3 regions of the Streptomyces sp. NPDC004610 genome follow, and region 2 is predicted to be linked to each of the others. Evidence: riboswitches for the same ligand, from Rfam matches in the RefSeq annotation. Region 2 holds a riboswitch; each other region holds the start of a gene.

Region 1 (9,839 bases), on a different contig from region 2:
GTTCCGCCGCGTACCCCACGGGGAAGACCCCCTCAACCCGTAAACCGCCCCGGCCCCGGCCCCGGACCACCGGTCCCCCAGCCCAGCCCACAGCCCACAGCCCAGCCCTTAGCCCAACCCACAGCCCAGCCCTTAGCCCAACCCACAGCCCAGCCCAGCCCAGCCCAGCCCACAGCGGAACCCAACCTCCCAACCCCCCAACCCCCAGCCGCGCGCGTCCGCCCGTCCTCGCGCCCTCCTCGGGCATCGTCGCGGCCCGCGCACCGTCTCGTTAGGGTCGATGTCGTGGCCACCAACCCCCCGTACCCGATCCACCCCGGCGGCCCGGCCGCCGAGGCGCCCCGGCGTGGGCGGTGGTCGCGGTGGTGGCGGCGGGGGGAGCGGTTCGCGCGGGCCCACCCGACGGCCCTGCGGCGGACGCGCCACGGCGGGCTGGTGGTGCTGCTGGCGCTGTCCGGGCTGGTCATCCTCGCGCTGGTGCGCCAGGAGACCGGCACCGAGGGCTTTCTCGTCGGGCTGGGCCTGGCCCTGCTGCCGGTGCCGCCGCTGATAGCCGCCTTCCGCTGGCTGGACCGGGTCGAACCGGGCCCCTGGCGGAATCTGGTGTTCGCCTTCTCCTGGGGGGCCTGCGCGGCGGCGCTGATCGCGATCGTCGCCAACAGCTTCGCCACCCGCTGGATAGCCACCGCCACCGCCGACCCGACCGGCGCGGACACCCTGGGCGCGACCGTGATAGCGCCGGTCGTCGAGGAGAGCGCCAAGGCCGCCGCGATCCTGCTGGTCTTCCTGTTCCGCAGACGGGACGTCACCGGGGTGGTGGACGGGGTGGTGATCGCCGGGGTCACCGCCACCGGCTTCGCCTTCACCGAGAACATCCTCTATCTGGGCAGCGCCTTCGGCACCGACCAGGCCGACGGTCACACCGGGGTCGCCCCGGTCACCGTCGCCACCTTCTTCGTCCGGATCGTGATGTCCCCGTTCGCGCATCCGCTGTTCAGCGTCTGTGCCGGGATCGGCTTCGGGGTCGCGGCGCTCGCCGGGGAGAACCAGCGACTGCGGCGGGCGCTGGCGCCCCCGGCCGGGCTGCTGCTCGCGATGGGCCTGCACGCCTTCTGGAACGGCTCCTCGTCCCTCGGCGACCATGGCTTCTTCGCCGTCTACGGCGGCTTCATGGTGCCCGCGTTCGCCCTGCTGACCTGGCTGGTGATCTGGACCCGGCAGCGCGAACTGCGGGTGGTCCGCGAGGAACTGCCCGCCTATGTGGCCACCGGCTGGTTCTCGCCCGCCGAGCCCTACGCGCTGGGCTCGATGCGGGCCCGCCGACTGGCCCGGGAGTACGCCGGCCGCCGACTCGGCCGCCCGGCGGCCCGTACGGTCGCCGAGTACGAGACGTACGCGACCACGCTCGCGATGCTGCGCCACCGGGGCGACCGGGGCCGGGCCCGCGCCGACTTCGTCGCCCGGGAGCGGGAACTGCTCGCGGCGCTCTGGCGGCGCCGGGACATCGCCGGACCCGCCCTCGCCCACGCCGCCCATCTCACGGCCCCGCCGGTCCGGGTGTTCCCGGCGTACCGGCCGCCCCGGTCGGCGGTCGGCGCGCCCCACCCCGCGCACGACAACCCGTACCGCACCTGAAGGGCGGCGGGCGGACGGAACCGGCGGCCCTGACGTCGGGGGGTCGTCGTCAGGACCGCCGGGAGCGGGAGTGGTCCGTCAGGGGGTGAGGCCCTTGTCGCGGAGCCAGGCCAGCGGGTCGACGCTGCCGCCGGAGCCGGTGTGCACCTCCATGTGGAGGTGGGCTCCGGTGACATTGCCGGTGGCGCCGACGCGGCCGATGACCTCGCCGGTGGTGACCTTCTGGCCGACGCTGACACTGATCGAGGACTGGTGGGCGTACCAGACCTCGGTGCCGTCTTCGAGGGTGAGCACGGTCTTGTAGCCGTACGAACCGTCCCAGCCGGCCGAGGTGATGGTGCCGGAGTGGACGGCCTTGATCAGGGTGCCGGTGGGCGCGGCGAAGTCCAGGCCGGTGTGGTAGCCGGAGGACCAGAGCGAACCGGCCTGCCCGAAGGTCGAGGTGAGGGTGTACGACGAGGTCGGCAGCGCGAACTGCTTGGCCAGCTTGGCGAGGCGCTCCTCCTCGGCCTTGCGCGCGGCCTCCTCCTCCGCCTTCTTCTTCTCGGCGGCGGCCTTCTCCCGGGCTTCCTTCTCCGCCTTCTCGGCGGCCTCGGCGGCCTCCTTCTCGGCGGCGGCGAGCAGCGCCTTGGCGGCCTTGGTGTCGACCTGCTCCTGCTGGTTCTCGGCCTGGGCCAGGATGCGGGCGCGCAGCGCCTCACCGGCGTCGGTGGTGCCCTGGTCGGTGTCGACCGGGGTGACGCCGAGGCTGCTGAGCGGGGTGGTGCTCGGCTCGGGCTCGGGCTCCGCCGTGTCGCCCTCGTCGTCCGTGAAGGTGGCGAGGTCGGGCAGGGAGATGGCGACCGGCGGCTTGCCGGTCTGCGCGGTGGCCATGCCGCCCGCGCCGACGGCGGCTATGACACCGACGCCGAGGACCGTGGAGCTGCGGGCCAGGCCGCCGCGGGCGAGTCCGCCGCGCTGCTTGGCCACCCGGTGACGGCCGCCGCGGACCGGACGGACGGTCTCCGCGGTGGGGTTCCATTCCTCCCACGGGCCCTCGTCGGTGCGGGGGCCGCCATAGACGGCGGTACCGGCGGTACCGCCGGTGCCGACGGTGTCGGCCGTGTCGCCGCTGCGCTGGGCGGGGACGAACGGGGCCCCTGGAGCAGGCCGGTTTGACGCCACGTAGGCGTACTCCTTTCCTTCCCTCATCGCCTACCGGGTTAGCTGACGGGTTCGGAGAGGAAGGTCTCCTACGGGCGTCACCGGCCATGTCGCCATGGCGGTGTACGTCCGATTCACCCCAAAGTGGTGGTTCCCCGGTTCCCTTGCGGAATTCGGCGCTTGAGCACGGAGCCGTCTCTTGTGACGGCTGGGACGACCGCGCTGCGTTATCGGACAGTAATAGAACCCAGGGGTGATTTCCAAGCGCTTCCCGGAGATCCTTCACGCTCTTACGCTGGACACACAGGCGATGAACGGGCGAAATTCGGGCGAGTTGACCGCGATGCGGGCGATGGCCGACGGTCCCCAAAATATGACGGTGATTCAGATGTTATGCGGAGGGCGGTCGTTCATTTACTCACCGTGATCAAGCGCGGGTCTCCCCGGCTCCGCCCCGGGCCGCCGTACGGCGAGCAGCGCCATGTCGTCCGCCATCCCGCCCCCGCTGTGCCGCCGCACCTCCTCGGACAGCACCTCCACCAGCTCCGCCGGTCCCCGGAACAGCCGCCCCGCCAGCTCGTCCTCCGGGGCGAAGAACTCCCCGCGCCCGTCCCGCGCCTCGGACAGCCCGTCGGTGAACAGCAGCAGCGTGGCCCCGTCCGGGAACTCCGCCTCCTGCGCCCGGTCCGGCCAGCTGCCCAGGTCCCCCATCCCCAGCGGCAGCGCCGGTTCGGCGGCGGGCAGGGCGCGCAGCGAGCCGTCGGCGTACAGCAGCAGCGGGCCGGGGTGGCCCCGGTTGACCAGCCGGACCAGGTCCCGGCCGGGCGGGATCTCGGCGAGCACGGCGGTGGTGAACCCCTCGAAGGCGTCCAGCCCGTCGCGCCGGGTGCCCTCCCGGGCCAGCGCCCGCTCCAGCCGTCCGGCGACCGCCTCCAGGGTGGCCTCCCGCTCGGCGGCCTCCCGGAACGCCCCGATCACCACCGCCACGGCCGCCACCGCGCTCATCCCCTTGCCGCGCACGTCCCCGACCACCAGCCGGACCCCGTGCGGGGTGTCCTGCACGGCGTACAGATCGCCGCCGATGAACGCGCCCGCCTGGGCGGCCTCGTAGCGGGCGGCGATGTCGAACCCGCCGATCCGGTCGTCCGGTTCCGGCAGTACCGCGCGCTGGGCCGCCTCGGCGATCTCCCGGGCGGAGGCGAGCCGGGCGTCGCTGCGCCGCACCAGCACATTGATCAGCACGGCGAGCGCGGCGACGGTCGCCACCGTGATGACCTCGGTCATGGTCTTGGCGGAGAACGGCTGGTCCACCCCGAGGTGCACCACGAACATCACCGCCACCGCCACCACCCCGGTCAGGACGGTGTACCGCAGCCCGAACAGCGGCGCCGCGATCAGGGGCGCGGCGGTGAAGAACGGCACGGCGGTGAACTGGTCGGGCGTCAGGGACTCGTACAGCGCGCCGCCGACGATCATCAGGGCCGGCAGCACGCGCACAACCGGTCGGATGTACGAGAACCCGCCCTGCGGTGCCCTGCCGCGCGGTGCGCCGCGTCGCACGGTCTTCCCCGGCGGCCCGGTGTACGGCCCCTCGCCCTCCGCCTCACCAGGCCGCACCTCGCGTCTCCCACCGTCGTCCTTGTCAGTCCAGGGTTGCCGGAGCGGGAGTGGCGGGCGAGCCGGGCGGTCCGACCGGATGAACAAAGGAAACGGGGGAGGTGGGGGAGGGGAGCGAGGAGGGGGGAAACACTCAGGGCCGGAATCCGTGATCCGGATTCCGGCCCTGAGCCTTGAGTAGCGGGGACAGGATTTGAACCTGCGACCTCTGGGTTATGAGCCCAGCGAGCTACCGAGCTGCTCCACCCCGCGTCGGTGTTCCACCAGCATACGCCATGGACGGGAGGGGTTGCACACTCACCGGCGACCCACCTGCGCTTTGTCCCTGTTTCGGGGCTTTCGTTCCGGGGCTATTCGCCCGGGTTTCCGGCGTGGGTGAGGGTCTCCCAGGCGACCAGCAGTCCGTCCGTACCGGCCGGGCGGGAGGCGGTGGCCAGCCGGTGCGCGGCGGGGACGGGGGTGCCGAGCCGGTTCTCCAGATGGTTGAGGGCGACTTCGAGTCCGGCGACTTCGGGTCCGGGGTCGGGGTTCCGCTCGACGTCCCCGCCGCACAGCCGGGCGGGGGCGGGACCGCCCTTGCCCTGGGGCGTGTGCAGGGCGAGCGCCGCCCGGAGCCGGTCGGCGGCGTCCCCGTACAGGTCCACGCCCTGGTGCCAGGCCGTCTCGGCGGCGTGGGCGGTGGCGGCGATGGCGTGGCCCACCTGGGCGGAGCTCCGGCAGGTCTCCTGGGTGAGGCCGTCCTGGAAGGTGCGCGGCCGGGACCAGGACGCCCGGAGCTGGTCGTCGGTCCTCGCCGCCGCACCGGCCGGGGTGCGGGGCAGCGGGCCGTCCCGCCGCAGATAGAAGACCGCGGGGACGCGGTCGCGGAAGCGGACGAGGGCGGCGTCGAAGGTGCGGTGGTCGTCCAGGAAGACGGCGAGGGAGAGCGCGGCGGCGGTGGTGACCAGGGCACGGCCGCCCTCGTCGGCGGGCGCGGAAGCGGTGACGTGCGGGAGGTGGGCGGTGCGGAGCATGCTCTCGAAGCGGTGGACCCGGTCCTTCGGCCAGTGGGCGCCCGGGGTGTGCCGGACGATCTCGGCGGCCCGCGCCCAGAGGCCGCCGGACTGTCCGGCCTGGAGCGCGGCACCGGCCCCGCTGTGCCGCTTCAGCCGTGCCGACCAGGCGTCCATGATCTCGGCGGCCTTGGCGGCGTGCTGCCGCTTGCCGGTGACGGTGAACAGCAGGGCCTGGGTGTAGGCGGCGACGGCGTCCGCGCGCTCCTCGGCGCACCCGGTGCCCGGCCCGCCCCCGGCGGGGCAGGAGACGTCCGCGACCGGCCGCGCCCGGTACTTGTACGACCCGTACCGGCTGTCCCGCATGTCGAGGTAGGCCGACAGCCACGGCTGCTTCCCGGCCGTGACCTTCTTCCGTACGGCGTCCAGCTGGGCCTTGCCGACCAGGACACCCGGGTGGGTGAACGGCTGGTCGGCGGCGAGCGCGCGGGCCCTGGTCCGGGAGCCGGGGTCGAGGGTGCCGCAGGCGGTGACGGGGAGGAGCACCAGCACGGCCAGCGCGAGTGCCAGCCCCCGGGCCTTGGCCGTGAACCCGCCCCTGACCTCGGCTTTCCGCCCGGTCACGGCCTTGGCTCCAGGCCGTCCGCCCACCCCACGTCCGCCCACTCCCCGCATGGCCACCTCCGCGTCGTCCGCTGCCGGTCATGGCAGCGTGCCGGGGGGCGGGGGAGGGCGCAGAAGTTGTTGGGCCGATCGGCGGAGCGGGATCGGACGGTCAGTTCAGCAGGTGCTGGTGGGGGGCCTTCGCGTGCGGTTCGTGCTCCGGATGGTCAGTTCGGCAGGTGCTGGTGGGGGGGCTTCGCCTGCGGTTCGTGCTCGGGACGGTCAGTTCAGCAGGTGCTGGTGGGGGGGCCTTCGCCTGCGGCTCGTGCTCGGGATGGTCAATTCAGCAGGTGCTGATTGGGGGCCTTCGCGTGCGGCTCGTGCTCGGGCAGGACGACGACGGTGGCGCCTGCGGCGGTGAGCAGTCCGGTGCCGTCGGCGTCCGTGACGAAGGTGTCCGGCTCGCGCCAGGCGGTGACGACCCGGCGGACACCCGCGTCGAGGATCAGCCGGGCGCAGGGGCGGGGGCGGGAGGCGCGGTGGGCGCAGGGTTCCAGGCTGGAGTAGACGGTGGCGCCGGGCAGCCGGGGGTCGGCGGGGTCCAGCTTGGCGAGGGCGGCCTCCTCGGCGTGGGCGACCGGGTCACCGGCCTCGCGGGAGTGGCCCCGGGCCAGTTCGGTGCCGTCCTCGGCGACGACGACCGCGCCGACGCTGAACGCCGTGCGCGAGGGCGGGCAGTCGGCCGCGAGGGCGCAGGCCAGCCGGAGCCAGTGGTGATCGGCGGCGGACGGGACCCGGCCGGTGCCGGGGGCGGTGGGCCGGTAGCGCATCAGGACGACGTCCTCGATCCGGCGGGTCTCCAGCAGGCGCAGGCGGCCGGGCGGGTAGGCGCCGGGGCCGAAGAGGCGGGGGGCGGCCGGGTCGCCGACGAAGAGGGGGGCGATGACGAGCTGGAGTTCGTCGGCGAGGCCCTCGGTGAGGAGCTGGGTGTGGATCGTGCCGCCGCCCTCGACCATCAGGCGCCGGACACCGCGCCGGTCGTGGAGGTCGGTGAGGAGCGCCCGCCAGTCGAGGGTGGGGCCTAGGGGGACGATCGTGGGGGTGGGGGGGCCTTCGGGGGTGGGGGTGACGCTGGTGGAGGTGGGGGTGGCCAGGCCGGTCGCGCGGGCGCGTTCGGCGCCCTGGTCGGTGGTGTAGAGCAGCTTCTCGCCGCCGGTGTGCCAGAACCGGGCGGCCGGGTCGAGGTCGCCGGAGCCGCTGACGATGACCTTGAGGGGGTAGGCGGGCCGTCCGGCGGCGATCCGGGCGGCGCGGCGCTCGGCGGAGTTCACCAGCAGGCGGGGGTTGTCGGCGCGGAGGGTACCGGCGCCGATCAGGATGGCGTCCACCGACGCCCGTACCTCGTCCACCCGGTCGAAGTCGGCCGGGCCGGAGAGCAGCAGCCGGTCGGGGCCGGTGTCGTCCAGATGGCCGTCCAGGGAGACGGCGGCGGAGAGGAGGACGTGGGGGTGGGGCATGGGCGGGGTCGTCCCTCCGGGGGGCGTGGGCTCTAGGGGGCGGTGAGGTTGATGGGGTGGATCCGGGGTGGGATGGGGTGGGGTGGGTAGGCGGTGGCGGGTGTCGGGCTTGGCTTCAAATTTTAAGCAAACCTACACTGGAGCCATGACGACTCGCTGGCTCACCCCCGAGGAGCAGCGCGCCTGGCGCGCGTACGTCGGGACCGTGCTGCTTCTGGAGGACGCGCTCGACCGGCAGCTCCAGTCGGAGGCCGGGATGCCGCATCTGTACTACTCCATCCTGGCGCACCTCTCCGAGGCCGAGGAGCGCCGGCTGCGGATGACCGATCTCGCCGGGCTGCTGAAGATCACCCGCAGCCGGCTGACGTACGCCGTCGGCCGGCTGGAGAAGGACGGGCTGGTCCGGCGGGAGGGGTGCCGCAGCGACAAGCGGGGGAGCATCGCCGCCCTGACCGACGAGGGGATGGCACTGCTGGAGCGCGTCGCGCCGGGGCATGTCGAGACGGTCCGGGCGGCGCTGTTCGACCATCTGACGGCGGAGCAGGTGGGGCAGCTGGAGGAGATCTTCACGGGGGTGGCCCGAGCGCTGGAGGGGACGGAGGGGGCGGGTGAGGGGGTGGGGGGCGTTCCGTGGCTGCGGCGGTCGTCGGCGTACTCCTGAGGCTGGGCGCGCTTCTTAGGCTGGGCGCGCTCCTGAGGCCGGGTGCGCACCCCGGGGACTCGGCGCGCACCCCAGGCTCGGCACGCACCCCAGGCTCGGCGCGCTTCCGGGCCACTGGGACTTATGGGTTGCTTCAACTTTCAAGCGTGGCGTATGGTCACATTCGTCCGATGGGTTGCTTCAAAACTGAAGCAGCGAGCAGCGATGCGTCCGGAGACCTCCATGCCCCACAGTCCCGCCCCCGCCTCGGTCCGTACCCGCGTCCAGGTCCCCCTCCGCTTCGATGACGGCTACGGCGTCGATGCCGAGTTGGTCACCTTCCACGGGCTGACGGACGGGCAGGAGCATCTCGCCGTCGTCCTCGGCGACCCGGCACCCGGCGCGGTCCCCCTGGTCCGGCTGCACTCCGAGTGCCTGACCGGCGATGTCTTCGGCTCGGCCCGCTGCGACTGCGGCCCGCAGCTGCGCGAGGCCGTCGAACGCATCGCGGACCGCGGCGGCGTCCTGCTCTACCTCCGCCAGGAGGGCCGGGGCATCGGCCTCTACAACAAGCTCGACGCGTACGCCCTCCAGGACCAGGGCCTGGACACCTATGAGGCCAACGCGGCGCTCGACCTCCCGGAGGACGCCCGCGACTACACGGCGGCGGCCCAGATGCTCGGCGCGCTCGGCATCGGTGAGCTGGATCTGCTCTCCAACAACCCGGACAAGGCGGAGCAGTTGCGCGCGCTCGGGGTCACGGTCCGCGAGCGGGTCCCGACGGGGGTCTTCACCACCGCGCACAACGTCCGTTATCTGCGGGCGAAGGTGCTCCAGACGCGGCACACACTGCCGCTGGCGCAGTTGGTGGAGCGGACGGCGGGCTGAGTGGGGGGCGAGACGGCGGGCTGAGCGGGGGTCGGTCAGGGGCGGACCAGGGGCGGGTCAAGGCCGAACCGGTGTCACAGGTCGCACTCCGGCCAGCCCAGCAGCCGGGCGCCGATCACCGCGGTCTGGAGGGTGTAGCGGTGCACGGGGTCGGCGGGGTTGGTGCCGGTGAGCTTGTGGATGCGGTCCAGGCGGTACGTCAGCGCGCGGACGCTCAGGCTCAGCCGCCGGGCGGCCTCCGCGGCCACGCACCCGGCGTCGAAGTAGGCGGTGAGGGTGGCCACCAGCGGCCGGGCACCGCCGCGGGCCTCGCGCAGCGGCCCGAGGGTGTGGCGCACCAGGTCGGCCATGGCCTGCCGGTCCCGGGTGAGCACCGGGTAGACCAGCAGGTCGGCGGCGCGCAGCACCGGTTCCTCCAGCTGGAGCCGGGCGGCTAGGTCGAGGGCGCCCAGGGCCTCCTCGTAGGAGTGCGCGACCCCGCCCGCGCCGGGGTGGGCCCGGCCGATGACGACCTGGCCGCCCGCGGTGGCGGCGTGCGCCTGCTTGGCGAAGAAGGGGAGGATCTCGCCGTCGTCGCCGGGGACGATGCAGATCAGCCGTCCGTCCTTGGTGGCCAGCAGTATCCGTCGCTCGCCGAACCGGGCGAACAGCACCTGTTCCACCTGCCGGGTGGCCGGGTGGGTGTCGTCGACCGGGGTCGCGGCCTGGGCGACGGCGACCGCGTGGGCGTGGGAGAGCAGCAGCCCGAACCGCTCCGCCCGCTCGACGATCCGGCCCACGTCGCTACGGCCGTACAGCAGATCG
Region 2 (9,839 bases):
TCGCCATGACGGCCGCCCCGGCCGCCGGTGGACGCTGCGCCCACCAGGCGCGGAGGGAAGGGGTGCCGGTGCCGGACATGGGGCGATCGTAAGGAGCGCGCCGCCTGGGACGGCGGGGGCGCGCACGGGGGTGGACAGAAAGGGGTAAATGGGTACCTTGTGGGCAATTTGCGGGCGCCTTCGGTGGCCACCGGCGGCCGATGGGCGGACGCCCGCCCCCTCCCGTAACGGCCCCCTATGACCCCCACAAAGGGGCGCGCGCCCTTCGACACGCGCCCCCGGCGCTCAACCGCCCCCAGGGCCGGTTCACTACCTCACGCCCCCCGAACCGACCCCCCCGGACCCGACGCCTTCCGTTCCGTTCCGAACCGAACCGAACCGAACCGAACCGAACCGAACCGAACCGAACTGAACCGCCCCGAACCGGCCCGGTCAGGCCGGCCGCACCACGCTGTGGATGGACGACTCGCCGTCGTAGAAGATCGACTCCTCGCGGACGTACGCCCCCGGCTTCGGGGCGTGGATCATCATGCCGTTGCCGATGTAGAGGCCGACATGGGTGACGTCGTCGTAGAAGAAGACCAGGTCACCGGGTTGGGCGGCGGAGACGGAGACCGTGGTTCCGGCGTTGACCTGGTCGTAGGTGACCCGGGGGAGGGAGACGCCGGCGGCCTTCCAGGCGGCCTGGGTGAGGCCGGAGCAGTCGTAGGAGCCGGGTCCAGTGGCGCCCCAGACATACGGCTTGCCGATCTGGGCGCGGGCGAACCCGATCGCCTTCTCGGCCTTGGTGGCGTAGGCCGGGTCCGCGGCGGAGGAACCGGAGTCGGAGCCGGAGTCGGAATCGGAGCCGGTCGAGCCGGAGTCCGAGCCCGAGGAGCCGCTCTGCTCCTCGTTCTGCCGCTCGGCCGCCGCGGCGGCCTCCTGGCGGCGCTGCTCCTCGGCCTGCTGCTGCCGGGCCAGTTCCTCGGCCTTGCGCTCGGCCTCCTCCTGCTTCTTGCGCTCGATCTCGGCGAGCCGGGCCTTCTCCTCCGCCGTCAGCTCGGAGAGCAGCTCGCGCGCGTCCGCCAGCTTCTGCTGGACCGTCGCCTTGGCCGTCTTGAGGTCGTCCTGGGTGTCGGAGAGCGTCTCCAGGCTCTCGCCGGCCTCCTGGCGCTTCTCCATGGTCTCGGACTGCTGGACGAAGTAGTCGTCGACCGCGGTCTTCTGGCGCTCGGTGAGCCGGCCCATCAGCTGGGTCTGGTCGAAGTAGTCCTGCGGCGAGTCGGCCAGCAGCAGACTGGCGGTGCTGGGGGCGGCGGCCCCGGTGCGGTACTGGGCCGCGGCGTAGGAACCCAGCTCCTCGCGCGCGTCGTTCAGCTTCTGGGTGCGCTGCGCCACATCGTCCATCAGGGTGTCGAGGCGCTTGCGCTGCTTGCCGGTCTTCTCTTTCGCCGCGTTGTACTTCTCCGTCGCCGACTCGGCCTGGCGGTAGAGGTCGTCGACCTTCTTCTCGACCTCCTCCAAACTCGGCTTGTCGTCCGCGGGCGCGGCGTTGGCCGTCTGCGAGAGCAGGGCGACGGAGGTCAGGGCGGCGGTGGCGAGGACCGGGGTCCGTATTCCGGCCATGCGCGCGCCCGTGGGGTGGGACTTGCGGTGCGACGCCAAGGAGGCGACTCCTTCCATGGGCCGCCTACCGGGTTAGCTGTCGGGTTCGGGCGGGTGCTTCGGAAGGGTTGCCCTACGGTCCGCTCCCGGGACGGAAGTCGGGACCGATTCACCCCAGGTGTCGGTGGGTCCCCGGCTCCGGCCGCCCTGGGGGCTCGCCGGACTCGACGGAGGCCGGACGGCCCGGCGACGTTCGCCGGTGGGGGTCGTTCGGCCTGCCCGGAACCGTAGCCAACTGGTGTGGCGCCTGTGAAGGTTGGTGGGCGATATGCCCGATACATTTTCGTGACCTTTCCGCCCGGCGGCCCTCCAGGCACGCCCCGCACCCCCTCCCACCGCGCTCTGCTCAAGATCCGCCACCCTGTGTGACCGGACCGGGAGGGCTGCCGGGGAAAGGGGGCGCAGGGCCGGGAGAGAACGGGAAAGTGCGGGAAAGGACCGGGACGGCCGCGGGTTGTCAGTGGGGCGGCCTAGACTCGGAGAGCGATGAGCAGCCTCTTTGACGACAGCTTCCTGGCGGACCTCCGAAGCCCCCGCGGGCACGAGGAGGAACCCCCGCCTCCGCCCGAGGACGAGCACGTACCGGAGCCGGTTCCGGACGATCTGTTCGGCGGGAAGTTCGACGCGCCCCCGGACCGGGACGCGTACTACCGGGACGGCGCCCCGCGCCCCGCGCTCGACCCGGCCGCGCTCCTGGCGGGGCTCAACGAGAACCAGCGCGCGGCGGTCGCCCACGCCGGGACCCCGCTGCTCATCGTGGCCGGCGCGGGCTCCGGCAAGACCCGGGTGCTCACCCACCGCATCGCCTACCTCCTCGCCGAGCGCGGTGTCCACCCCGGCCAGATCCTCGCGATCACCTTCACCAACAAGGCCGCCGGTGAGATGAAGGAGCGCGTCGAGCAGCTCGTCGGCCCGCGCGCGAACGCGATGTGGGTGATGACGTTCCACAGCGCCTGTGTGCGGATCCTGCGCCGCGAGTCCAAGAAGCTCGGCTTCACGTCGTCGTTCTCGATCTACGACGCGGCCGACTCCAAGCGGCTGATGGCCCTGGTCTGCCGCGATCTGGACCTCGACCCCAAGCGCTACCCGCCCAAGTCCTTCAGCGCCAAGATCAGCAACCTCAAGAACGAGCTGATCGACGAGGAGGACTTCGCCGCGCAGGCCACGGACGGCTTCGAGAAGACCCTCGCCCAGGCGTACGCGCTCTACCAGTCCCGGCTGCGCGAGGCCAACGCCCTCGACTTCGACGACCTGATCATGACCACGGTGAACCTGCTCCGCGCGTTCCCCGATGTCGCCGAGCACTACCGCCGCCGCTTCCGGCACGTCCTGGTGGACGAGTACCAGGACACCAACCACGCCCAGTACGCGCTGGTGCGCGAGCTGGTCGGCACCGGGGAGCGCGCCCCCGAGGATCTCGACGTACCGCCGGGCCCGGACGAGCCGACGCCCGCCGAGCTGTGCGTGGTGGGCGACGCCGACCAGTCGATCTACGCCTTCCGAGGCGCGACGATCCGCAACATCCTCCAGTTCGAGGAGGACTACCCGGACGCGACGACGATCCTGCTGGAGCAGAACTACCGCTCCACCCAGACGATCCTCACCGCAGCCAACGCGGTCATCGAGCGCAATGAGTCCCGCCGCCCCAAGAACCTGTGGACCAACGCGGGCGCGGGCGCGCGCATCACCGGCTATGTCGCCGACACCGAGCACGACGAGGCACAGTTCGTCGCCGACGAGATAGACCGCCTCACGGACGCGGGCGACGCCAAGGCGGGCGATGTCGCCGTCTTCTACCGGACGAACGCCCAGTCCCGCGTCTTCGAAGAGGTCTTCATCCGCGTCGGCCTGCCCTACAAGGTCGTCGGCGGCGTCCGCTTCTACGAGCGCAAGGAGGTCAGGGACGTCCTGGCCTATCTGCGGGTCCTCGCCAACCCGGAGGACTCGGTGCCGCTGCGCCGGATCCTCAATGTCCCCAAGCGCGGTATCGGCGACCGCGCGGAGGCCATGATCGACGCGCTCTCCCAGCGCGAGAAGATCAGCTTCCCGCAGGCCCTGAAGCGGGTGGACGAGGCGTACGGCATGGCCGCGCGCTCCACCAACGCCGTGAAGCGGTTCAACACGCTCATGGAGGACCTCCGGACGATCGTGGAGTCCGGCGTGGGCCCCGCCACGGTGCTGGAGGCCGTACTCGAACGCACGGGCTATCTCGCCGAGTTGCAGGCGTCCACCGACCCCCAGGACGAGACCCGGATCGAGAACCTCCAGGAACTCGCCGCCGTCGCGCTGGAGTTCGAGCAGGAGCGCGCCGGGGGCGAGGAGTCACCCGCCGCTCCGGCCCCGGGCGGCACGCTCTCCGACTTCCTGGAGCGGGTCGCCCTGGTCGCCGACTCCGACCAGATCCCGGACGAGGAGGACGGCGCCGGAGTCATCACCCTGATGACCCTGCACACCGCCAAGGGCCTGGAGTTCCCGGTCGTCTTCCTGACCGGCATGGAGGACGGCGTCTTCCCGCACATGCGCGCCCTCGGCCAGACCAAGGAGCTGGAGGAGGAGCGCCGCCTCGCCTATGTCGGCATCACCCGCGCGCGGGAGCGGCTCTACCTCACCCGCTCGGCGATGCGCAGCGCCTGGGGGCAGCCGTCGTACAACCCGCCCTCCCGGTTCCTGGAGGAGATCCCGCCGACGCATGTCGACTGGAAGCGCACGGGGGCGACGGCGGCTCCGGCCGGTCCGGTCTCGGGTGTGGCCGCGTCCCTGTCCTCGACCCGGTCCCGCTCGTCCGCGTCCGGCGCCTCGGGCTTCGCCACCCGCAGATCGACGGAGAAGCCGGTGGTCGGCCTGGCCGTCGGCGACCGGGTGACCCACGACCAGTTCGGGCTGGGCACGGTGGTCGGCGTCAAGGGCACCGGTGGGAACGCGGAGGCGACGATCGACTTCGGAGACGCCAAGCCGAAGCGGCTGCTGCTGCGGTACGCGCCGGTGGAGAAGCTGTAGGGGGGAGCGAGGGCCGTCCGCAGCTGTCCGGAGGGCTGTCCGCAGTCGTCCGCGGTGAGGAGGGACGGTCCTGCGGCCGTGGACCCGCCGGGAGGATCAGGTCGGGTCCAGGCCGTGGCTGCGGAACCAGGCCAGGGGGTCGATCGCGGAGCCCCCGCCCGGCCGGACCTCGAAGTGCAGATGCGGGCCGGTGGAGTTCCCGGAGTCACCGGAGTACGCGATGGTGTCGCCGGCCTTCACGGTCGTACCGGACGCCACCGCGTAGGTCGACAGATGGCAGTACCAGGTCTCGGTGCCGTCCATCGCGGTGAGGATCACCATCGTGCCGTAGGCCGAGTTGAACTGCGTGCGTACGGTGCCGTCGGTGGCGGCCAGCACGGGCGTGCCGTAGGACACGGGGAAGTCGATGCCGCTGTGCACGGACATCCAGTTGATGCCGGACTGGCCGAAGTAGGCGCTGAGCCCGCCCTGCGCGACCGGGAGGGCGAACTTCGGGCGGAGCCGCTCCTTGCGGGCCGCCTCCTCCGCCGCCCGCTTGCGCTCGGCCTCCTGCTCGGCCTTGAGGTCGATGCGCTCCTGCGTCCGGCTGGCCCGGTCGGCGAAGTTGTCGGCCTCCGCGCTGAGGCTGGCCAGCTGGGTGTCGAGCTGGTTGTTGGCGGTGGACGGCTTCACCGGCTGCGCGTCGGCCGCGGTGGTCGAGGTCTCCTTGGAGTCGTCGGTCAGGGAGCCGACGGAGGCGGCGGCGATACCGGCGACGCCCATCACACAGGCCGAGGGGATCGCGACGGTCATCAGCGCGGAGCGCTTGGCGGGGGCGCGGCGCCGCGAGCGGGAGCCGCCGCGCGCGGCGGCCCGGGAACCGGGGGCCGGGGCGGCCTCCTCCTGATCGTCCAGAAGGGCTACGGCGGGCAGCTCACCGGTGGCGGACATGCGGCCGTCGTCGTCGGTGTCGCGGGAGTGGTCGTGCGGGTCGGTTCCGGCGTCGTGGGCGACCTGCTCGAAGGTCGCGGTCGCCTGTTCGTGGAACGATTCGCCTTGCCCGTACTCGCTGGCGGGCGTGCCGTAGCCGTCGTCCTGGGCGCCGTAACCGTCGTCCTGGGTGGCGTAGTCGCCGGTGTCCTGCGGGGGGTAGTCGGCGTCCTGCGCGGGGTACGGGTGGTACTCGCCGGTGTCCTGGCGCGGGTAGTCGCCGCCGTCGGGCCGCTGGTGCCCGGCGGTCCCGGTGGGTCCCTGGTCCCGGTCCGGGGCGCCGGAGTTCCACTGGGTGGCGTCATAGGCGCCGGTGTCGAACGCCTGGGTGCCCCACTCCCAGTGCTGGGTGGCGTCGGTGGGGCCGCTGGACTGCTCGGGCGGGAGCCAGGCGGTCGCGTCCCACTGGCCGCTGCCGTCGGACGGCGTCGGCTGCGGGGGGACGGCGGACAGTGGCTGATAGCCGTCGGTCCACGCGGTGGTGTCGTAGGTCCCGGAGTCGTAGGCGGCGGCCATGTGCTGGGCCGCGTACGGGTCCTGGTTCAGGATCTGCTGGCCGCCGGTGGACCACTGGGTGGCGTCATAGGTGCCGGTGGCGGCGGTGCCGTGCGGGTCGCCGGGCATGTCCCCGAAGAGGGGGTCGGTGGCGAAGGCGGAGGGGTGGGCGCCGGGGTGGGCTCCGGTGTCAAAACCGTTCGCGGGATGCCCGGTGGGTGTGGTGAAGTCACCGTACGGGGCTTCCTGTGTGCCGTACGCCGGATAGGGCCCGGAGGCGGCGTCGGAAGCCGGGGTCGGGGTGGTCAAAGTCCCCGACGGGTGACGGTCGTTCACCAACTTCTCTTTCGCCTCGACAACAGGGGCTGGCAGAGCAGTGCGGCGACTGTACCCGGCGGTATGCGGGCTCGACAATCTTCCTCAGGTTTCCCTGACACCGGAAACGGGCATTCGGCCGTGTTTCGGCGGTCCGTGCACCTGAGTTTGGCTTTGTGTTCGAGGATTGTTCGATAAAAGAGGCCCTTTGAGGGTGCTGTCCATGGACTGTGCGGGGGTGTGGCCACCGCTGTGGGCTCACCCGCCCCACCTTTTGCGCTGGTCACGCGGGCGAGTCGCGACGTCACCGTCGGTCAGCGGCGGGCGGCTCGCATACAGGGTGGCGCGGTGACCTGGGGGTGGTTCAGGCCACCGTGAGTCCGCCGCTCGCCCCGGCGTGTGCGCCGGTGCCGGTCCCGAGCGGCGGGCTGTCGAGGGCCTGGCGGATTCCGTTCGCCACCGCCGGGTGCACCGGCAGCGCGAGATGACCGATCCCGCTGACCCGTACGTTGTCCGCCAGCAGGTCCGGGTGGTCGACGCGGGCCGTCTCCAGCGGGTCCATCAGATGGTCCAGATCGCTCCAGAAGCTCACGAACCGGGTGCGGCAGCCCGGCGCCGGGAACGCCAGCTCCTCGATGACCTCGGAACCCGGGCGCATCTGCCGCACGATCGGGTGCGCGTCGGCCAGCGGCGCCACCCGCGTACCGGAATGCGGGGTGCCGAGCGTGACCAGCGTGCGGACCCGCAGGTCACCGCCGAGCCGCTGGGCGTAGTAGCGCGCGATCAGGCCGCCCAGGCTGTGCCCGACGATGTCCACCTGGCCACTGCCGGTCCGCTCGCACAGGGCCTCGATGTGCCGGCCGAGCAGCTCGGCGGCGGTGCGGATGTCGCCGGTCAGCGGTGAGTAGTTCAGCGAGATCACCTGTTGCCGGCCGTGCTGGGCCAGATAGCGGCGCAGGAGGACGAAGACGGACCGGTTGTCGATGAAGCCGTGCAGCAGGATCACCGGGGGTCTGGGCCGGGTGGGCAGCGGCGTGGCTCCGTCGTCGCCGGTGGTCGGGGCCGATGCCGGGGCCGGGACCGGGATCGGGGCCGGGATGCTTCCCGGGCCGCCGCCGCCGCGCGGGGCGGCGGCGGGAACGGCGGGGCGGCGCTCCTGGATGATGCCGGACGGATAGAGCAGCAGATGCCCCGCGAGAATCGCGAGGTCCAGAGCGGTCGCTTTCAGCAGGGTCATGGAGACTCCGGCCAGGCGGTCCGGGAGCAGACGTCGGCACAGCGGTGGAAAGGGTTGAAAGGGCAGCAGGACGCTGGTGACCTTCATGCCCGACCTCCCGTCGGCACGCCCGGGGACGTCTCTGTCCCTCGGGGGCCCTCGTGGGCGACCGCGATACGAGGAGACCGGTGCGCGGCTCGCGGTGTGCTGGCTGCGAGCGCGGTGTGGCAGTCGGGGTGGTGCGGTGGTGCGGTGTCCTCGTGGCGGCTCCCGGTGCGTGCGGTCCCTTCCGCGATCCCTGAACCGCGGACGCTTGCGGTGCCTGACCTGTCTGCCGGTGAGCTGTACGACCGGTGATCTGTCCGACCGGTGGTGTCTCCGGTCGGTGATCTGTCCGGCCGGTGGTCTCGCCGACCTGTGACCTGTCTGACCGCGGAGCGTTGGGGGCGACGCGCTGTGGATATGTCCCACTGTGTGATTTCCCCCTCGCGCCCGACCGCGAAACTGCCGGGTGCGGGATGCTGGAGATAACGTTCGTTCACTTCCCGCGCCTGGCCGGTGCCCCGGCGGTGTCCGTACCGGGACCGGTGACCGCTTCGCACCGGGGCCGGTGACCGCCCCGTACCCCGGACGGCCCCTGTCGGGAGGCGCGTGGAGCGTAGGTGTGATATCGCCGGGAAGTACGGCATGTCTGGGCTACGGCATATCTGCGGTACGGCTTCGCCGGGGGCGTGCCGTGCGTGCCGGTTCGGTACGGATGGATGACCGATGGATGACGTCGCTTCATGGAGGCAGTGATGGGTGTGGCAACCGGTCCGATCCGCGTGGTGGTGGCCAAGCCGGGGCTCGACGGCCATGACCGGGGCGCCAAGGTGATCGCGCGGGCACTGCGCGACGCCGGTATGGAGGTCATCTACACCGGGCTCCACCAGACGCCCGAGCAGGTCGTCGACACCGCGATCCAGGAGGACGCCGACGCCATCGGCCTGTCCATCCTCTCCGGTGCCCACAACACGCTCTTCTCCGCCGTGATCGACCTGCTCAAGGAGCGCGACGCGGCGGACATCCTGGTCTTCGGCGGCGGGATCATCCCCGAGGAGGACATCCCGGAACTGACGGCGAAGGGCGTCGCCGCGATCTTCACGCCGGGTGCGACGACGACGTCGATCGTGGAGTGGGTGCGGGAGAACGTACGGCAGGCGGCGGCGTCCTGAGGGGTGGGCGCCGGAGGCGGCCCAGGTGGCCTCGGTGGCCTCGGTGTCTTCAGCCATCCGCCGTCGTCCCCGCTGTCCCCGTCGTCCCCGTCGTGCCCGCTGTCCCCGTCGTCCCCGCCAGCTCCGCCGCCTTCCCCGCCAGCTCTGCCGCCGTCCCCGCCAGCTCCGCCGCCATGGACGCCCGTAGCCGCAGGGTCGTGACCAGGCGCTGGAATGCCTCCGCCCAGTAGCCCCCGGCGCCGGGGGACGCGTCCTCCGGTTCCTCGGGTGCGGCCAGCAGGCCGTCCAGGCGGCTCGCCTCGGCCGGGTCGAGGCAGCGCTCCGCCAGTCCCATCACGCCGCTGAAGCTCCACGGGTAGTTCCCCGCGTCCCGCGCGATGTTGAGGGCGTCGACCACCGCGCCGCCCAGCGGCCCCGACCACGGCACCGCGCACACCCCGAGCAACTGGAACGCCTCGGACAACCCGTGCGCCGCGATGAACCCGGCCACCCATGCCGCCCGTTCCCCCGCCTCCAGCGTCCCCAGCAGCCGGGCCCGCTCCGCCAGCGACACCGCCCCCGGCCCGCCCGCCTCCGGTGCGGACGAGGCCCCGAGCAGCGCTTTCGCCCAGTCGGCGTCCCCCTGCCGCACCGCCGCCCGGCACCAGGCCGCGTGCAGTTCGCTGCGCCAGTCGTCGGCCACCGGCAGCGCCACGATCTGCTCCGCCGTACGCCCCCCGAGCCGGGCGGGCCAGGCCGTCAGCGGCGCCGCCTCAGCCAACTGCCCGAGCCACCACGACCGTTCACCCCGGCCGCTGGGCGCCTTGGGCGCCACTCCGTCCCGCTCCATGCCCGCGTCGCACTCGTGCGGCGCCTCGACCACGATCACCGGGGTGTCCCGCAGCGGGTCCAGCGCCACGCACGACCCCGCCCGGACCGCCATCCGCCCCGCCAGCGCCGAACCGGGCAGCGCCGACAGCAACTCCGCCGCCGTCGCCCGCACATTGCGG
Region 3 (9,839 bases), on a different contig from region 2:
GGCTCCCGGTGCTGTCGTCGGGGCCTGGGCGGCAGCCTGCGGTGCTGTGCTGGTCGCGGCCGAGAGGGCCTCCGCGAGGCCGCCCAGCTCGACGTGCACGACCAGCACGGGCTTGGCGGCGGTGCCTGCCGCGGCGGACCTCAGCGCCTCCGCCAGGGCCTCGTCCCCGGCCGGGGTCTCGCCGATGGCCGGTATCGCGGTGACCACGACGGCGTCGCAGTCGTCGTCGGCCAGCGCGCGGGTCAGCGCCCCGCGGAAGTCCTCGGGCGACGCGGCGGTCGTCAGGTCCTGGGGCGGGGCCGGGCGCAGCCCCTCGGACAGACAGGCGTCGTAGGTGAGCAGGCCCAGGGACTCGGAGTTCCCCAGGATCGCCACGCGCGGGCCGGCGGGCAGGGGCTGGCGGGCGAGGAGCAGTCCGGTGTCGACCAGCTCCGTGATGGTGTCGACGCGGATCACACCGGCCTGGCGCAGCAGCGCGGAGACCGTCTCGCTGGGCAGCCGGGTCGCGCGTACGGCGTGTCCCTGGGGTGCGGCTCCGGCGTGTCGGGCGCCCTGGACGACGACCAGCGGTTTGGCGGCGGCGGTGCGGCGCGCGAGGCGGGTGAACTTGCGCGGGTTGCCGATGGACTCCAGGTACATGAGGGCGACGTCGGTGTCGGGGTCGTCGTACCAGTACTGGAGGACGTCGTTGCCGGAGACGTCCGCGCGGTTGCCGGACGCGACGAAGGTCGACACGCCGGTGATGCCGGTGACTCCGCCGCCGCGCCGCTCCAGCCGGGACAGCAGGGCGATGCCGATGGCGCCCGACTGGGCGAACAGCCCGATACGGCCGGGGCGGGGCAGTTCGGGCGCCAGGGAGGCGTTCAGCCGGACCCCGGGCGCGGTGTTGATGATGCCGAAGGCGTTGGGCCCGATCAGCCGCATGCCGTACGCCCGTACCTGGTGGAGGAGTTCACGCTGGCGGCCCTTGCCCTCGGGCCCCCTCTCGGCGTACCCGGCGGAGAGCACGACCAGCCCCTGGACGCCGTGTTCGCCGCACTCCGCGACGACCTCGGGCACCTGCTCCGCCGGAACGGCCACCACGGCGAGGTCCACGGGCCCGTCGATCTCCCGCACGGAGCGGTGGGCGGGCACCCCGTCGACGTCCCCGCGCCCCTCGGGGAAGGCGCGGTTCACGGCGTGCAGCCGGCCGGTGAAGCCCGCCTCACGGAGGTTGTCGAGGACGCTGCGGCCGACGCCCCCGGGCGTGCGTCCGACGCCGATCACGGCGACGGAGCCGGGGGTCAGGAGCCGTCGTACGGATCGGCCCTCGGCGCGCTGCTCCCGCGCGCGTTGCACGGCGAGCGAGCGGTCGGTGGGTTCGAGGTCGAACTCCAGGCGCACGACACCGTCCTCGAAGCTGCGCTTCTGGGTGTATCCGGCGTCCGTGAACACCTTGATCATCTTGGTGTTGGCGGGCAGCACCTCGGCGGCGAAGCGGCGGATGCCGCGCTCGCGCGCGACGGCGGCGATGTGCTCCAGGAGCGCGGAGGCGACCCCGCGGCCCTGATGGGCGTCCTGCACCAGGAAGGCGACCTCGGCCTCGTCGGCGGGCGCGGAGGCGGGCAAGCCCTCGGGGCCGATCCGGTCGTAGCGTACGGTGGCGATGAACTCGCCGCCGATGGTGGCCGCGAGGCCCACCCGGTCCACGAAGTCGTGGTGCGTGAAGTGGTGGACGTCCTTGGCGGAGAGCCTGGGGTACGGGGCGAAGAAGCGGTAGTACTTCGACTCGTCCGAGACCTGTTCGTAGAAGCTGACCAGGCGCTCGGCGTCATCGACGGCGATGGGCCGGACGCGCGCGGTGCCGCCGTCGCGCAGCACCACGTCCGCCTCCCAGTGGGCGGGGTACTCGTGCCGGTCCTGCGGATCCGCCGGGGTCTGCATGGGCCCAGCGTACGGCTCACCTACGACAACGGCCCGAGGCGGTCCGCGGGAGCGAAGCGCAGGCCGACGAGGGCTCACAAGGGCCGACGGGAGCCGGCAAGGGGCCCTGCCCAGGGGCCCATGGGACGTGACGGGGACGTACGGACACACGGACACACGGGCGAGTGCCGGATCGGGGGCGCGGCCCGGGGACACTTCGGGAGAAGCATCGAGCGGGCCGCGGGGCCCCCGGGTTCGGGGCCCGGCCCCGAGGGGCACCTGTGGGCCGCATCCGGGCACGCTCCACGGTATGGGACACTGGTCTAGACAACCCTGAGACACTGAAGGGCAGCATCACATGGCTGAGCGCCGCGTCAACGTCGGCTGGGCCGAGGGCCTCCATGCCCGCCCCGCCTCCATCTTCGTCCGGGCCGCCACGGCCTCCGGGGTTCCCGTGACGATCGCCAAGGCCGACGGCAGCCCCGTCAACGCGGCCTCCATGCTGGCCGTTCTGGGCCTGGGCGCCAAGGGCGGTGAGGAGGTCGTCCTGGCCTCCGAGGCCGACGGCGCCGACGCGGCCCTGGACCGCCTGGCCAAGCTGGTCACGGAGGGGCTGGAGGAGCTTCCCGAGACCGTCTGAGCCGCCGGGGGCGGCCGTACCGCCGTGCCGCCGTGCCAGCTGTTCGGCATCCCCGCTTCGGACGAAGGAGCCGCGTCACCCCGTGCCGGGGGGCGCGGCTTCTGCGTTGCGGGGTGGGTGTTCGGAAGGGGGGTGGGTTCGCGGGTTCGCCCGGGTGTCTTGCGGGGGCCGTTCCTGGTCGTCCCGGAAGCGGCGGCGTGGGTCGTGCAGGGCGCCCCAGGAACCCTGCCGGGGGCGTCCCTGTACGCCGCAGCTGCCTCGCCGGGGGGCGTCCCCGTACACCCCAGGCACCTCGCCGCGGGGCGCCTGCACCCCGGAAGTCTTGCCGGGCCCGTCCCTCTAGGCCCCAGGAGCGGGCCTCGCAGGGGCCGCCCTCGTGTGCTCCAGAAGCCTTGCCGGGCACCGTCCCCGTTCGCTCAAAGGCCTGCCCGACCCCGCCCGGGAAACACTCAACGCCCGGAGTCTGGGCACAACATGCCGGGTGACCGGCGGCAGGCGGGTTGCCGCTCCCGCCCCACGTGCGACACGCAGGAGTCGGCCCCGGCAGGCCACCACCAGACCACCACCAGCCTTCAAGGGACCCGCACCCGACCGGCACCCGACCCGCGCGCGTACCCGCCGTCCCGCCTCGGCACCCCTACAGCGCCCCCGCGCCCCCCGGCGCCCCTGAACCCGGACACCCGACGGTCCGACCGACCGCCGGACCGACGCCCCCGCCAGCCGAATTCCCCGCCCCGTTTCCCCACTGTTTCCCCACCACCGCGCGCCGAATTGACCGCCCGGCGCACACCGAAGCGTTTCATGGGCAGCCGTAGGCGCAAGCGCACCGAAATACACCGGAGCCGCATGAAAAGAATCCGTCGCGCACCGGAAAAGGGCAGCTGAAATTCCCGGCCGCCGATTAATCTCTTCTTTGTATACGGCGCTTTTGTTAAAGCCGCTGGCCCGACATGTTTACGGCATGTTGCGAAGTCCTCACACGCTCCGTGCCGCCGACGTTGAACCGCAGCCGGAACACGGACGTGGCACGCTCGGTGTGCAGCGCGGTGAGCGCCCGCGCGCGTTCCGCGTCGCCGCGGACCACCGCGTCCACGATGGCGCCGTGCTCGGACCAGGACTCGACCGGCGCGGACGGCGCCTCCACCGCGTACATCCAGGCGATCTTGTGGCGGAGCTGGGTCAGCATGGAGACCAGGGACGGGCTGCCGGACGCCTGGGCCAGCGTCTCGTGGAACCAGCTCCCCAGGGAGCGCAGATCGTCGCTGCTGCCCCGGCGGGCCCGCTCCTGGCCGAGGCGGACGAGGCCGCGCAGCACCTTCAGATGGGCCTCCGTGCGCCGCTGGGCGGCCCGGGAGGCGGCGAGGGGCTCCAGGAGCACCCGCATCTCCAGCAGGTCGGCAGCCTCCTGCTCGGTGGGCTCGGCGACGCAGGCGCCCGCGTGCCGCCGGGTCACCACGAAGCCCTCGGCCTCCAGGGTGCGCAGCGCCTCGCGGACGGGGACGCGCGAGACGCCGTAGCGGCGGGCGAGGACTTCCTCGGTGAGCCGGCCGCCGCGTTCGTAGACACCGGCGATGATGTCGTCCCGGATCGCCGTGCACACCGAGTGCGCCGGAATACGCATGACCGACCTCCGCCTTAATCCCCGTGAAACGTCTCCGATTGACGTCGGAACAGTGACTCTATTGCAATCGGCCGGAATTTCCGACGGGGCCCCTGATTCCATGGATATTTTTTGGACAGGTAGTGCCTGAAAGGGCGAAAGCCCCGGCCGGGTGGGCCGGGGCTTGTCGGTGGGGGTGGAACTCACCGGGGTGCGGTGGGACGCGGCGGGGCGTGGCCGGGCGCGACGGCCGTCCGCCGTCAGGCGGGCACGGCGGGTCAGATGCCGACGCCGTGGGCGCGGAGGTAGGCGACCGGATCCAGGTCGGAGCCGTACTCGGGGCTGGTGCGGGCCTCGAAGTGGAGGTGCGCGCCGGTGACGTTGCCGGTGGCGCCGGAGAGCCCGATCCGCTGCCCCGGCGTGACCGTCTGGCCGGCCGACACGTCGATGGACAACAGATGCCCGTACTGGGTGTATGTACCATCGTTCATCTTGATCACGACTTGATTGCCGTACGCCCCGCCCCAGCCGGCCTCCACGACCGTGCCGTGGCCGACCGCGTGCACGGAGGTGCCGGAGGCGGCGTGGAAGTCGATGCCGGTGTGGCTGCCGGAGGACCAGGTGGCGCCGCCCGCCTGGTAGCTGGTGGAGACATAGGAGCCGGGTATCGGCGACACGAAGGTGTTGAGGCGCTTGCGCTCGGCCTCGCGGGCGGCGCGCTCCTCGGCCTCCCGCTGCTTCTCGGCCTCCTCGGCGGCGCGCTTGCGGGCCTCCTCGGCGGCCTTCTTGCGGGCGGCGTCCTCGGCCTTCTGCCGCGCGGCCTCCATCTGGGCCGCGGCCTGGGCGTCGATCTGAACGGCGACGTCCTCGCCGATGCTGACGACGGGGGTGAGACCGGTCTGCTCGGGGGCCGGTTCGGTGGCGAGCGCCGGGGCGGCCAGGGTGCCGACGACACCGGAGGTGGTGAGCGCCGCGACACCCGCCGCGCGGGCGGTGGTGCGGTGCGTGCGGGTGGGACGCCGGTGCTTCCCGGTGGCGCGCGTGAACGCCATGGAGTGGCTGGTCCTTTCCTTCCCTCTCGCCTACCGGGTTAGCTGACGGGTTCGGAGCAGGAAGGTCTCCTACGGCTCCCCGTACGCACGCGTGCGGGAGGCCGATTCACCCCAGGGACCTGGGTCCCCGGCTCCCCTGGCTCGCGCCGTACGGGGACTCGGCGATGACTGTCCGGTGCCGCGGACGCGGCGCACTGCCTGACGAACAGCCTCGGTGACGCTAAGCGGGAGATCTTTCAATCCCCAAACGGATCGGGGATTTTGTTGCGCATGCCACAGGGCAGACAGGCAACCTCTCCCGCAATCCGGACATAGCGCTGCGGGCACGGCACTTCAGACATGGCGCTTCCGGCACGGCACGTAGAACACGGCACTTCAGGCATGGCTGTGCGGGCACGGCACGTCGAACGCGGCGCATCGGGCATGGCGATCCGCACAGCGGGAGGGCCCTGGCGACCTGTCCGTCGCCAGGGCCCCGCGCGGGTGCGCCCCGTTCAGCCACTCCTGCCCGCACATCCGGCGGAAACCAGGGCCCGCGCGCGGGCCCCGCCCGGCGCTACTCGGCGGCCACCACCGTCACCGGCCCGATACCGAGGGCCTCCACGGGCTCCTTGATCTGCGCGGCGTCGCCGACGAGGATCGTCACCAGGCGGTCCACCGGGAAGGCGCTGACGACGGCCGCGGTGGCCTCGACCGTGCCCGTGGCGGCCAGCTGCTGATACAGCGTCGCCTGGAAGTCGTCGGGCAGATACTGCTCGACCTGATCGGCGAGGGTGCTCGCGACGGCCGCGGCGGTCTCGTACTTGAGCGGCGCCACGCCGACGAGGTTCTGCACGGCGGTGTCCCGCTCGGCATCGGTGAGCCCCTCCGCAGCCAGCGTGCGCAGCACCGTCCACAGGTCGTCCAGCGCCGGACCGGTGTTCGGCGTGTCGATGGAGCCGCTGATGGCCAGCATGGACGCCCCGGCGCCGTCCGGCGCGGACCTGAGGACCTGCCCGAACGCGCGGACGCCGTAGGTGTAGCCCTTCTCCTCGCGCAGGACGCGGTCCAGCCGGGAGGTGAGGGTGCCGCCCAGGCAGTAGGTGCCGAGCACCTGGGCGGGCCATACGCGGTCGTGCCGGTCGGCGCCGACGCGGCCCAGCAGCAGCTGCGTCTGGACGGCTCCGGGGCGGTCCACGATGATGACCCGCCCGGTGTCGTCGGCGCTGATCGGCGGCACGGGCCGGGGCGCGGCCGAGGAGCCCGTCCAGGCGCCCAGCGTGTCGCCGAGCAGCGCGTCGAGGTCGACGCCGGTCAGGTCGCCGACGACCACGACGGTGCCGGTCGCCGGGCGGACGTGCTTCTCGTAGAAGCCGCGTACGGCCGCGGAGTCGATGCCGGCCACGGACTCCTCGGTGCCCTGGCGCGGGCGCGACATGCGCGAGGTCGCCGGGAACAGCTCCTTGGACAGCTCCTTGGCGGCGCGCCGCGAGGGGTTGGCCAGCTCGTGGGGGATCTCGTCGAGCCGGTTGCGCACCAGGCGCTCGATCTCGCTGTCGGCGAACGCGGGCGCGCGCAGGGCGTCGGCGAGCAGCCCGAGGGCCTTCGACAGCCGGGAGACCGGCACTTCGAGGCTGATCCGCACGCCCGCGTGGTCCGCGTGGGCGTCCAGGGTGGCGCCGCAGCGCTCCAGCTCGGCGGCGAACTCCTCGGCGGAGTGCTTGTCGGTGCCCTCCGAGAAGGCGCGGGCCATGATCGTGGCCACGCCTTCCAGGCCCGCCGGTTCGGCGTCCAGCGGGGCGGCCAGCAGCACCTCCACGGCCACGACCTGCTGGCCGGGGCGGTGGCAGCGCAGGACCGTGAGCCCGTTGTCGAGCGCACCGCGCGTGGGCGCCGGGAAGGCCCAGGGGCGGGCCTCGCCGGGCTGCGGCTGGGGGTGGAAGTCCATCGGGGCCAGCTCGCTCACTTGCCCGCCTCCTCGTTCTCGTCGGTGGCCGCGGCCCCGGTGCCGTCCGCGTCCGCCGGATCGTCCGCCTCGGGGGCCGTCGGCTCGTAGACCAGCACCGCGCGGTTGTCGGGCCGCAGACGGGCCTTGGCGACCTCCTGGACCTCTTCGGCGGTCACCTCCAGCACGCGCTGTACGGCGGTCAGGGCGAGCTGCGGGTCGCCGAACAGCACCGCGTACCGGCACAGTTCGTCGGCGCGGCCCGCGACCGTGCCGAGCCGGTCCAGCCATTCGCGCTCCAGCTGGGCCTGGGCGCGCTCCATCTCCTCCGCCGTCGGGCCCTCGGCGGCGAAACGGGCCAGTTCCTCGTCGATGGCGGTCTCGATGACCGGCACCTCGACGTCCCCCGAGGTCTTCACGTCCAGCCAGCCCAGGGAGGGTGCCCCGGCCAGCCGCAGCAGGCCGAAGCCCGCCGCCACGGCCGTACGGTCGCGGCGTACGAGCCGGTTGTAGAGCCGGGAGGACTCGCCGCCGCCGAGGACGGTGAGCGCCAGGTCGGCGGCGTCGCACGCGCGCGAGCCGTCCTCCGGGAGGCGGTAGGCGGCCATCAGGGCGCGGGCCGGGACCTCCTCCTCGACGACCTCGCGCAGCTGCCCGCCCATGGTCACCGGGAGCGTGCCGTCGCGCGGGGCGGGCTTGCCGTCGTGGGTGGGGATGGAGCCGAAGTACTTCTCGATCCAGGCGAGCGTCTGCTCCGGGTCGATGTCGCCGACCACGGACAGCACCGCGTTGTTGGGCGCGTAGTAGGTGCGGAAGAACGCGCGGGCGTCCTCCAGGGTGGCCGCGTCCAGGTCGGCCATGGAGCCGATCGGCGTGTGGTGGTAGGGGTGGCCCTCCGGGTAGGCGAGGGCGGTGAGCTTCTCGAAGGCGGTGCCGTAGGGGACGTTGTCGTAGCGCTGGCGGCGCTCGTTCTTGACCACGTCCCGCTGGTTCTCCATGGACTCCTCGTCCAGGGCGGCCAGCAGCGAGCCCATGCGGTCCGCCTCCAGCCAGAGCGCCAGCTCCAGCTGGTGGGCGGGCATGGTCTCGAAGTAGTTGGTGCGCTCGAAGCTGGTCGTGCCGTTCAGCGAGCCGCCGGCGCCCTGCACCAGCTCGAAGTGCCCGTTGCCCTTGACCTGCCCGGAGCCCTGGAACATCAGGTGCTCGAAGAGGTGGGCCAGGCCCGTGCGCCCCTTGACCTCGTGGCGCGAGCCGACGTCGTACCAGAGGCACACCGCCGCGACCGGGGTCAGGTGGTCCTCGGAGAGCACCACGCGCAGACCGTTGGCAAGGCGGTGCTCGGTCGCTGTCAGGCCGCCGGAGCCTGCCTCGGCTGTGGCCGTGTGACCCATGGGCATGTACGTCCCTTCGATCGCGGAAGCGGTCGTTCCGACCGCGGTTGTCCCGTCGGTCCTGTCACTGTATGCAAGTGTGCGCGGCACCGGCGAAGTTCCCGGAGCGCGTACGCCGAGAGCGGATCGCGTAGCCTGCGGGCAGCCGTGCCTCCCCCGGAGGGGACCCCAGGCGGCGCAGGCGGCCCCCCAGGGTGTCCGTCGGCCCCGGGCGGACCTCCGTTCCGGGGGCACGATCCGGGTGTGCGGTCCGGGTTGTCAGTGCCGCAGTCCACAATGGTCCGCGTCAGATCCCGTTCCACGCTTCAGCAAGAGCGAGCCGCGGGGCGGGTCGGTGTCGGCAGGACGAGCGGGCGGATCCCGCCTGGCCGTCCTGCCCGCACCGGCTTCGACGCCCCCAGGCGAGCGACCAGAAAAGAGGAGCCAGGCAGCGATGGCCCGCCGCAGTACGAAGACCCCGCCGCCGGACGACTCGTACGAGGAGCGCATCCTCGACATCGACGTCGTCGAAGAGATGCAGGGCTCCTTCCTGGAGTACGCCTACTCGGTCATCTACTCCCGTGCCCTGCCCGACGCGCGCGACGGCCTGAAGCCCGTCCACCGCCGCATCGTCTACCAGATGAACGAGATGGGCCTGCGCCCCGAGCGCGGGTACGTCAAGTGCGCGCGGGTCGTCGGCGAGGTCATGGGCAAGCTCCACCCGCACGGGGACTCGTCGATCTACGACGCCCTGGTGCGGATGGCCCAGCCGTTCTCCATGCGCCTGCCGCTGGTCGACGGCCACGGCAACTTCGGTTCGCTGGGCAATGACGACCCGCCGGCCGCCATGCGGTACACGGAGTGCCGGATGGCCGCCGCGACCGGCCTGATGACCGAGTCCATCGACGAGGACACGGTCGACTTCGCGCCCAACTACGACGGCCAGGAGCAGGAGCCCGTCGCCCTTCCGGCGGCCTTCCCGAACCTGCTGGTCAACGGCGCCTCCGGGATCGCCGTCGGCATGGCCACCAACATGCCGCCGCACAACCTGTCCGAGGTCATCGCCGCCGCCCGTCATCTGATCCGGCACCCGAACGCGGATCTGGACACCCTGATGCGGCACATCCCGGGCCCCGATCTGCCGACCGGCGGCCGGATCGTCGGCCTGTCGGGCATCCGTGACGCCTATGAGACCGGCCGCGGCACGTTCAAGATCCGGGCCACGGTCGCGGTGGAGTCCGTCACGCCCCGCCGCAAGGGCCTGGTGGTGACGGAGCTGCCCTTCGCGGTCGGCCCCGAGAAGGTGATCGCGAAGATCAAGGACCTGGTGGGCTCCAAGAAGCTCCAGGGC

The links. A riboswitch is a leader RNA that binds a small molecule or an ion and turns the genes downstream of it on or off. The one in region 2 is predicted to bind cyclic di-AMP.
Positions count from the first base shown of each region.
Region 1: linked by a shared signal. The riboswitch ahead of ABZX40_RS36370 (M23 family metallopeptidase) and the one ahead of ABZX40_RS21810 (NlpC/P60 family protein) in region 2 are both predicted to bind cyclic di-AMP.
Region 3: linked by a shared signal. The riboswitch ahead of ABZX40_RS28775 (M23 family metallopeptidase) and the one ahead of ABZX40_RS21810 (NlpC/P60 family protein) in region 2 are both predicted to bind cyclic di-AMP.

Region 1 covers NZ_JBEXLA010000046.1:43,816-53,654, reverse strand. The annotation lists gene trmB (tRNA (guanosine(46)-N7)-methyltransferase TrmB) at 1-43, shown strand, start outside; gene ABZX40_RS36375 (PrsW family intramembrane metalloprotease) at 286-1,635, shown strand; gene ABZX40_RS36370 (M23 family metallopeptidase) at 1,714-2,799, opposite strand; cyclic di-AMP (ydaO/yuaA leader) riboswitch at 2,812-2,967, opposite strand; gene ABZX40_RS36365 (PP2C family protein-serine/threonine phosphatase) at 3,193-4,287, opposite strand; tRNA gene ABZX40_RS36360 (tRNA-Met) at 4,574-4,647, opposite strand; gene ABZX40_RS36355 (alginate lyase family protein) at 4,746-6,011, opposite strand; gene ABZX40_RS36350 (dihydrofolate reductase family protein) at 6,329-7,507, opposite strand; gene ABZX40_RS36345 (MarR family transcriptional regulator) at 7,653-8,168, shown strand; gene ribA (GTP cyclohydrolase II) at 8,391-9,035, shown strand; gene ABZX40_RS36335 (helix-turn-helix domain-containing protein) at 9,110-9,839, opposite strand, start outside.
Region 2 covers NZ_JBEXLA010000019.1:63,138-72,976, forward strand. The annotation lists gene ABZX40_RS21805 (tellurite resistance/C4-dicarboxylate transporter family protein) at 1-79, opposite strand, end outside; gene ABZX40_RS21810 (NlpC/P60 family protein) at 433-1,644, opposite strand; cyclic di-AMP (ydaO/yuaA leader) riboswitch at 1,651-1,824, opposite strand; gene pcrA (DNA helicase PcrA) at 2,131-4,641, shown strand; gene ABZX40_RS21820 (M23 family metallopeptidase) at 4,738-6,441, opposite strand; gene ABZX40_RS21825 (alpha/beta fold hydrolase) at 6,785-7,744, opposite strand; gene ABZX40_RS21830 (cobalamin B12-binding domain-containing protein) at 8,434-8,850, shown strand; gene ABZX40_RS21835 (DUF5691 domain-containing protein) at 8,900-9,839, opposite strand, start outside.
Region 3 covers NZ_JBEXLA010000029.1:94,709-104,547, reverse strand. The annotation lists gene ABZX40_RS28790 (GNAT family N-acetyltransferase) at 1-1,923, opposite strand, end outside; gene ABZX40_RS28785 (HPr family phosphocarrier protein) at 2,261-2,542, shown strand; gene ABZX40_RS28780 (GntR family transcriptional regulator) at 3,474-4,163, opposite strand; gene ABZX40_RS28775 (M23 family metallopeptidase) at 4,421-5,194, opposite strand; cyclic di-AMP (ydaO/yuaA leader) riboswitch at 5,207-5,368, opposite strand; gene ABZX40_RS28770 (pitrilysin family protein) at 5,751-7,139, opposite strand; gene ABZX40_RS28765 (pitrilysin family protein) at 7,136-8,515, opposite strand; gene ABZX40_RS28760 (DNA topoisomerase IV subunit A) at 8,943-9,839, shown strand, end outside.